2 regions of the Blastococcus sp. HT6-30 genome follow, and region 1 is predicted to be linked to the other one. Evidence: predicted binding sites of a transcription regulator. Region 1 holds the regulator's gene; the other holds the start of a gene.
What was found. Region 1 encodes LexA, which represses DNA repair genes until DNA is damaged. Its sites were predicted from a motif close to TCGAACANNTGTTCGA; they were not measured.
Positions count from the first base shown of each region.

Region 2: a site for LexA is predicted at 1,818-1,833, ahead of ABC795_RS07225 (DUF6504 family protein). Genes of this name have one in related genera too.

Region 1 is NZ_CP155792.1:2,570,284-2,574,488, reverse strand. It holds gene hflX (GTPase HflX) at 1-241, shown strand, start outside; gene ABC795_RS12390 (phosphatase PAP2 family protein) at 292-1,011, shown strand; gene ABC795_RS12385 (hypothetical protein) at 1,019-2,023, shown strand; gene lexA (transcriptional repressor LexA) at 2,027-2,788, opposite strand; gene ABC795_RS12375 (LysM peptidoglycan-binding domain-containing protein) at 2,996-3,508, shown strand; gene ABC795_RS12370 (hypothetical protein) at 3,723-4,007, shown strand.
Region 2 is NZ_CP155792.1:1,487,914-1,492,118, reverse strand. It holds gene ABC795_RS07235 (DNA polymerase III subunit alpha) at 1-899, opposite strand, end outside; gene ABC795_RS07230 (SAV_6107 family HEPN domain-containing protein) at 896-1,408, opposite strand; gene ABC795_RS07225 (DUF6504 family protein) at 1,408-1,731, opposite strand; gene ABC795_RS07220 (HNH endonuclease signature motif containing protein) at 2,041-3,096, opposite strand; gene ABC795_RS07215 (hypothetical protein) at 3,288-3,500, shown strand; gene ABC795_RS07210 (YbaK/EbsC family protein) at 3,971-4,205, shown strand, end outside.

The DNA.
Region 1 (4,205 bases):
CTCCGCCCGGACCGGGGCCGGCATGGACACCCTGCGCCGGCTCGTCGCCGAGCGTCTGCCGCACCCGGACGTCGACGTCGACGTGCTGGTGCCCTACGAGCGGGGTGACCTGGTGGCCCGCGTGCACCGGGACGGCGAGGTCCTCAGCGAGCAGCACGAGGGCGGCGGCACCCGGCTCACCGCCCGGGTGGACGGAGCGCTCGCGGCCGCACTCGAGGAGTTCGGGGCTCCGGTCGCCTGACCTCCGGCCGCATCGATCACGATCCGGTCACGGCCCGGTACGGTTGCGGCGTGGCGAGGGGCGCGGTGCGGGAGACCGGTCTTCCCGGTTCCGCGCCCGTCGTCTCGGCCGGTCGGCCGCCGTGGTGGCTGGTCGGCGTGGCGGTCCTCGTCCCGGTCCTCGTGACCGCCGACCTGCTCACCCACGGCTCGCTGGAGCGGCTGGACCTGCTGGTCTCGGAGGTCGTCAGTGACTGGGGACTGCGGGGCACCGCGGGCTACCCCGTGGTCTGGCTGGTCACCCAGCTCGGCGGGCGGGTCACCATCCTCGCGGTGCTCGCCGGTCTGCTCGGCTACCTCTTCTGGCGGCGGCGGACGTGGTTGCCGATCGCCCGGGTCGCGCTCGCCCTCGCTGTGCTCACCGCCGGCGTCTACGCCATCAAGCACGGCATCGGTCGCACCGCCCCGGCCTTTCCGGGGTCGTACTACTTCCACCCCGACGGCGCTTCCTTCCCCTCCGGGCACGTGGCCAACGCCGTGCTCATGTGGGGCGTCGCCCGGTGGCAGGCGGTCGAGTACGGACTGCCGTCGGCGGTGCAGCGCACGTTCTGGTGGCTGAGCGTGGCCGGACCGGTCGCCACCGGTGTGGCGATGGTGTCGCTGGACTTCCACTGGGTCACCGACGCCGTCGTGGGAGCGGCTGTGGGCATCGTGCTGCTGGGCGTGGTTCATGCACTGGACGCGCTCGTGCTGTCACGCTTCGTCCGTGCCCGAGCAGGCCGGACCGGATAGCGGCGCCGTGAGGCGGCTCGTCCTGGCGACCGCGCTGACCGGCGTCCTGCTCGGTGTCCCCGGGATCGCCGGGGCCGGGGGCGCAGCACCCACAGTGCGGTGCTCGATCACCGATCCGCGCCTCGCCGAGGTCTCGGGACTCGTCGCCGTGGGCGAGCAGGTGCTCGCGCTCAACGACGGCGGCGACCAGGTCGCCGTCTACGGGCTCGACGACGCGTGCGCGGTGATCGACGTCCAGTCCGCCCCCGTGGACCCGTACGACCCCGAGGACCTGGCGGTCGGACCGGACGGCGGCGTCTGGATCGCCGACACCGGGGACAACAACGTCGACCGCGCGACCGTCGCGCTGCACGTCCTCCGCCCCGACGGCAGCACCGCGCTGCACCGGCTGACCTATCCCGACGGCGCGCACGACGCCGAAGCGCTGCTGGTGACCCCGGACGGAACCCCGTACGTGGTGACCAAGGAGGTCCTGGGCTCCAGCGGTGTGTACCGGCCGGCCGGTGCCCTCGCCGACGGCGGAACGGCGCCCATGGAACGGGTCGCCACCGTGAACGTGACGCTGACCGGCACCCCCGGCGGACCGGTCGGCCGGGCCGGTCAGCTGATGATCACCGGTGGGGCGGTCGCGTCGGACGGCAGCGCCGTCGCGCTGCGCACCTACACCGACGCCTACGTGTGGCCGCTGACCGCCTCCGACGTCCCGGGCGCGCTGGCCGGTGAGCCCGTGCGGGTGGCCCTGCCGGAGTCACCGCAGGGCGAGGCGGTCAGCTTCACCGCCGACTCGCGCGCGCTGGTGGTCGCCAGCGAGGGGCTGCCCAGCGCGGTCACCGTGGTACCCCTCCCGGCCGGCGCACCGCCCGCGGCGACGGCGGCACCGGTTGCGGACCCGCTGCCGGGCTTCGAGGAGCTGGTGCGCTCGGACCGCTCACCGGTCGCGGCCGCGTTGATCGCCGCCGCCGTCGCCACCCTCGTGGTCTGGCTGGGCAGCCGCCTGCGTCGTCGTCCCTGACGGTCAGACCCTGCGCAGGACCGACACGACCCGGCCGAGGATCGTGGCCTCGTCGCCGGGGATGGGCTCGTAGGCGGGGTTCTGCGGCAGGAGCCACACGTGACCGTCGCGGCGCTTGTAGGTCTTCACCGTTGCTTCACCGTCGATCATGGCGGCCACGATCTCCCCGTTCTCGGCCGTCGGCTGCTGGCGGACGACGACCCAGTCGCCGTCGCAGATCGCCGCCTCGACCATCGAGTCACCGACCACCTTGAGCATGAACACCGTTCCCTCGCCGACGAGTTCGCGGGGGAGCGGGAAGACGTCCTCCACCGCCTGCTCGGCGAGCACGGGACCACCGGCGGCGATCCGCCCGACCAGGGGTACGTACGTCGGGGCAGAGGCCTGCTCGCCGTCGCCGACCACGAGCGGCTCGACGGCGGCGGCGCGTCCTGCGTCGCCGGGCAGCCGGACGTCGAGGGCGCGCGGCCGGTTGGGGTCGCGGCGCAGCCAGCCCTTCTTCTGGAGGACCGACAGCTGGTGCGCGACCGAGGAGGCCGACGACAACCCGACCGCCTCGCCGATCTCGCGCACCGAGGGCGGGTAGCCGCGACGGTCGATCGAGTCGCGGATGACCTCCAGCACCCGGCGCTGCCGCTGGGTGAGTCCGTCACCGTCGGCCGTCCGGTCCGGAAAGGCGCGCACCGACGCCGAGGCGTCGGCCGTCCCCGGGGCGGCGCTCCGGCTCCCGCGTCGGCCGCCGGACGTCCCGCTCGAGTTCGTCACGTCTCCTCCTCGCCGGCTGCCCGCGCAGCTGATCAGCCTGGTCGTCGTAGCGACCGTAGCGCCGATCGCCGGTCAGTTCAAACACGTGTTCGAAAGTTGCCGTGTCGCGTCGCTCCTGTCGGACCCGTGCGGTAGACATCGGGCAAGCGTTTGAATCGAACAGGCGTTCGGGCCGGGGGGATCCGGCCAGGTGAGGAGCGGGAAGCCATGGCCGGCAGTGCGGCAGCGACGGTGCGCGGAGAGATGCCCGGCGCGGTGCGGGAGCGGCTCGAGCGGCGGCCGGAGCGGCACCTGCGCGTGCTGCCGCCGGTCCCGCGCGCCTACGCGGTCGCACCGGCGGCCGGAGGTGGGGCCGCGGGCCGGTCGGCGCGCGGCGCCCGTCCCGCCGTAGCCCTGGGGCATGCCGCAGGGTGGCCGGGGAAGCCGGCGCTGCCACCTCTCCGGCTGACCGCTCGCGGTCGCCGGCTCGTGGCCGCCCTCGCGCTGCTGCTGGTCCTCTGCGTGGTCGCGCTCGGGACCGCGGTGCTCGGCGGGGACGGTGCCGGCCTGGAGCTGATGGGGACGACGAGGGTCATCGTCGAGCCGGGGGACACGCTGTGGTCGATCGCGAGCGCAGCGGCGGGTGGGCGGGACGTGCGGGAGGTCGTCGACGGCATCCAGCTGTTGAACGGCCTCGACGGCTCGGCGATCCTGCCGGGGCAGGTCCTGCGGCTGCCCTGAGTCAGCTCCCCCGAGCCCGGTGGACTCCGCCGGCCGCGGCAAGAGGTGCCCAGCCCGGCCCGACGAGCTCCTCGACCGTGCGTGTTGAAGCGTCGGCCGTCTGTGTTGGCCATCACCCTCGCCGCCTGTCGCAGTCCAGCGTCATGGAGAACCGCGCCGCGGTGTCCGCCCTGCCGACCCCAGGCCGTCGAGGCCCACCAGGTCGGTGCCTGGTGTGCAGGGGCTGCCGGGCTGTCGGCATGACGATTCGGGCACCTGCCAGGTGTGCGTGCGGGTCGTCGTGGGCGGCGCCGAGGCGACGGCGTGGAGCGAGCTGTCGACCGTGCGGCTGCCCGAGCCGCCTGTCGCCGCACCCGCTGCGGCCGTCGTCGCGGCATCTCGCGCGACGCAGCGCGTGGCCGTGGCGCGGGCGGTGTCCGCAGTTCGCGGCGGGCGCTCCGCCGGTGCCGACGCCACCGCGAGCCTTCCGCTGGTCCGAGACGCCGGGCATGTCCTGTGACTGCTGGGATCCGGTGTTCCGCGTGCGCACGGCAGTGCCGGGGCGGAACACGCCGAGGAAACGATCACTTGCACATCTTGTGCGGCGCGTCCTAGGGTTCCCCTACATCTAGTAGTTACAGAGCTGTAAGCCCGTCCACAGGCTGGTCCTCAGGTTCTCCCCGGCGCATCCACCGGATGTCCCCAAGAGGGTCCACAG
Region 2 (4,205 bases), 1.1 Mb from region 1:
AGCCGCAGGGCGGCGTCCCGGTCGGGGCCGACGACGTCCTCGGCGACCTCGGCCATCTCCTTGCCCGACTTCAGGTAACCCTCGGCCGTGGTGCGGTCGACGTGCCGGGCACCGAGCGGGACCAGCCGCCGGGCGGCGTCGAGCACGTCGGCGGTCGGCGCGTCCAGGGCGTCGACGTAGCGGACGGCGTTGCTGAGCACCACCGGCACGCCCTGCTCGGTGGCGAACCGCAGCATCGCCTGGGCCCGGGAGCGGTCGCCCCGCCCGCGGTGGTGCACCAGCTCCAGCGCCAGCCCGGGGCCGAAGACTGCACGCCAGGCGTCCAGCTGGTCGGCGGCCAGATCGGCCCGGCCGGCCAGCAGCGCCCGCCCCACCGGGGAGTCGGGACCGAGCAGCGGGACCAGCCCGGTCGCGTGCTCGGCGGCGATCGCCAGCGAGCTCACCGGCTCGCCACGGGTGCCGCGCAGGTGGGTGGCGCTGGTGACCCGGCACAGCGACCGCCAGCCGGCGCCGTCCCGCGCCAGGAAGGTGACCCGGGGCAGTCGCGGGTCGACGCTCGCCCCACCGCGGGCCGGCGCCCGCCGGGCGGCCGTCGCGGCCCGTGACCGCGGGGGGCGTGCCGCGGCAGGGTTCTCCCCCAGCACGTGCGCGAGCGCCGGCGGCACGCTGGTGCCCAGCGACGGCGCCACCGCGAGGTCCACGCCGAAGATCGGCCGCACCCCGGCCGACCGGCAGGCCAGCGCGAACTTCACCGCGCCGTAGAGGCCGTCCCGATCGGTCAGGGCCAGCGCCGGCATCCCGTGCTCGGCGGCGCGGGCCACCAGGTCGGCGGGGTGGTTGGCCCCGTACCGCATGGAGTAGCCGGAGGCGACGTGCAGGTGGACGAAGGGGTCGCTCACGTCCAGGGCCCGGCGGGCCGGGAGCCCGCGGATCCGGATGCCGACCCGCCGACCACGCGCGGCCTCGGGTAGCGAGGCGGCTCCGGCATCCGCGTGCTGCCGAGCGCCGTCTCGACCACGGCGAGGAAGGCGCGGACGTCGCGCACCAGGTCGTCGGCCTCCCGCTCGGTGACCGCGCGGGACAGCCCCGCCTCGGCGGCGGCGCGCTTGCCCGCTCCGGCGGCGAAGAAGGTGGCCCACTCCCCCAGCTCCGGCGCCACCTGCCCGAGCAGCACCCAGGCGCTGCGCGGGCGGCGCCGCCCGCCCTCCGGACGGGTGCGGGCGGCCAGCACCGCGGCGGCGGCGCGGAGTGCGGCGAGGTGGGCGGTGGCGTACCGCTCCCGCTGGTCGGTGGCCGCGGCGGCCGCGGCCAGCCCCCGGTGCGCCTGGCCCAGCAGCGCCGCAGCGGCGGCGGGCAGGGCTGGGGGAAGCGGCAGCTGCTCGGCCGGCACGGCCCGTGCGGCGCCCATCAGTCGTGCACCCGCACGAGCCACCAGCGGTTGCCGGACGCGTCCCACGACAGGTCGTAGACCCCGGCGAAGCTCAGCCGGGAGCGCCCGGCCCGGACCGCCTCCACCCGCCAGACCTCCCGCGGCGCCACCAGGTCGGCGGACGCGCCGCCCGTGCCGGCGTCCCGCAGCCACCACGGTGCGGTCTCGACCCAGGAGTCGAGCAGCTCGCCCACGAGGTACCGGGACTGCCCGCGCCAGAACTGCACCGGGCCCAAGGGGCCACGTTCGACCTGCACCTCTTCGCCGGTCCGACCGACGACCTCACCCAGCACCCGGCTCATGCCCGACTCCCCACGTCTCACCCCGCGCGCACACCGTCCCAGCACCCCACCGGCGGGGAAGGCCGGGGAGCGGAAACGAGCGCCATTCGAACGTGTGTTCGAACACGTCCAGTAGACCGGAGCCGCCTGCCTCCGTCAAGCCGTGCGGCGGCCGTGTCGCGGACGTGCGCCTGCCCCCGCCGAACCCAGCGCCAAAGCTGCGGACCCCCGCGATCCAGCCCCGACCAACGGGCCGACGACCTCCCCGGACGCTCCCGACGGCGGAGCGCCACCGCGGTTACCGGGCGACGTGCCGGGGACCGGCTGGTCTCACGTGCGGAGCGGATCGGGCGGCTCGAGGTCGTCGAGCCAGGGCGGGTCGGGCTCGGGGTCGTGGCACCACCCGGGCGGGCGGGTGGTCCGGGAGACACCCGAGGGGGTGCGCACGACGAGCCGGCCGTCGGGATGCAGGCTGAAGCACCAGCCGCGAGCGAAGGTCTTGATCCGGTGGTGCCGCCGGCATAGACAGCACAGATTCCAGCAGGCGGTGGGCCCACCGTCGGCGAACGCCTGCCCGTGGTCGATGTCGCACCGGCCGGGGCGGCGGCGGCAGCCGGGCATGCGGCAGTGCCGGTCGCGCACGGTGACGAGGCGGTGCTGCGCAGCGGTGGGCCGGTACCCGCAGGTCGGAGGTGGCGGCCGGAGGCCGGGCCCGTCGGGGCGACCGGGCCCGTCGGGCTGACCGGGCCCGTCGGGCCCACCGGGCTCGTCGGGGTGACCGGGCCCGTCGGGGCGACCGGGCCCGTCGGGCTGACCGGGCCCGTCGGGCCCACCGGGCTCGTCGGGGTGACCGGGCCCGTCGGGGTGACCGGGCCCGTCGGGCCCACCGGACGAGTGGGCGTCACGCGGGGCGTTGCGTCGGCGGACGCGGCGGCCCCGGCCGGCAGCGCGGCGGAGCTCGGCCCGGGTGGCCACCGCGACGGTCTCCCCGGTACCCGGGGCATCGACGGCGACGCAGACCGAGCCGCCCGCCGGCGCGGAGCCGAGCAGGTCGAGGGAGGCGAGCAGCTCACGGCACTGGGCGGCGGAGATCAACTGGCCGTCCAGCTCCGCCGGGGGCGCCCCCGCTGGTGCGTCAGACCGCAGTGAGGCCGCCGCAGCGTGGACGACCAGGTGAGCGGTCACCGGTGGGCGGCTGGTGCCCCACGGCCGCAGCACCAGGTCGAGCGCGGCGGTGGCGCGCAGCAGGCCGATCGGCCGGTCGTCGCCGTCGGCGCGCATCCACCGGGCGTACTGGTCGACCGCGTCGCGGGCGGCGTGGACGGCGGGCAGAGGGCCTTCGACGACGAGCCGGCCCAGGTCGTCGGCGGTGCGCTCGACGTGCACGTCGGCCCGGCGCTGGGCCTCCTTGCGCCGGCGTTCCCTGGCTGCCGCGTCGACCCGGTACAGGTGGTAGCGGGCCCGGTCGCCCAGCCGGGACGGCGGACAGTGCTCGGCACCAGGGCAGCACCCGCGACTGCACCTCGGCGGCGACGGCGCCGGAGGCGTCGCCGAGCAGGTCGAGCAGGATGCGCGCCTTGTGCAGCGTGAGCCGCCCGGCGAACAGCTCCCCCCACGTGGCCGCCAGCTTCGTGGTGAGCAGGATCGACTCGGCGGCCAGCCGCCCGGCCTCGGCCTCCGAGCAGTTGCGGATGAGTGCGAGCTCGGAGACGAAGTCGTCGGAGACGTCGGCCAGCGCCGCCGGGCGGATCGCCCGGGAGTCCGGACCCGGCCCGCCGCGGCGGCCGTAGTCGGCATCCCGCTCGGCCGAGCGCCGGCGCGCCAGTTCCGCGATGACGGCCGCCTGCCGGGCGTATTCGCGGGCCATGTGCGCGTCGGCGGACCAGAGGTCGCACACCAGCTCCAGCTCCGCCGCCGCCGGCGACACCACCTCGCCAGGGAGCAACGGCATCGGCTCACCGTCGTCGGGCGCGTGGGGCTCCCCGTCGTCCTCCATGGCTGCACGGTAGGCAGCGGGTACGACAGTTCCTGCTGGTCGAACCGCTGGATGGCGCCACCTCCGTCCGCTCGAGCCCCACGGCCCGGTAACGGCTCCAGCGGTCGGCCGGGGCCCGGCATGGTCTTCGACGAGGCGGTGCCGGCGCGCGCCGGTCGAGGATGCACCGGAGACCGCCGACCTCGCTGCTGGCCGGCGTGCGCCGACCGTCCGCGCGACCGAGCGGGGCACGCGCCCGGCTCGGGCCGGTGGCAGGATCGACCCATGCCCTTGCCGGACCACCCACGGGTCACCGAGGTCGCGCGGCTGCTCCGCGCGGCCGGTGCCACCGGCGAGGTGCGCCACCTGCCCGACACCGCCCGGACCGCCGCTGCAGCCGCAGCAGGGCTCGGCGTCCCGGTCGGCGCCATCGCCAACAGCCTGGTGTTCGACGTCGGCGGTGCTCCCGTGCTGATCCTGACCAGCGGCGCCCACCGGGTCGACGAGGCACGGGTCGCCG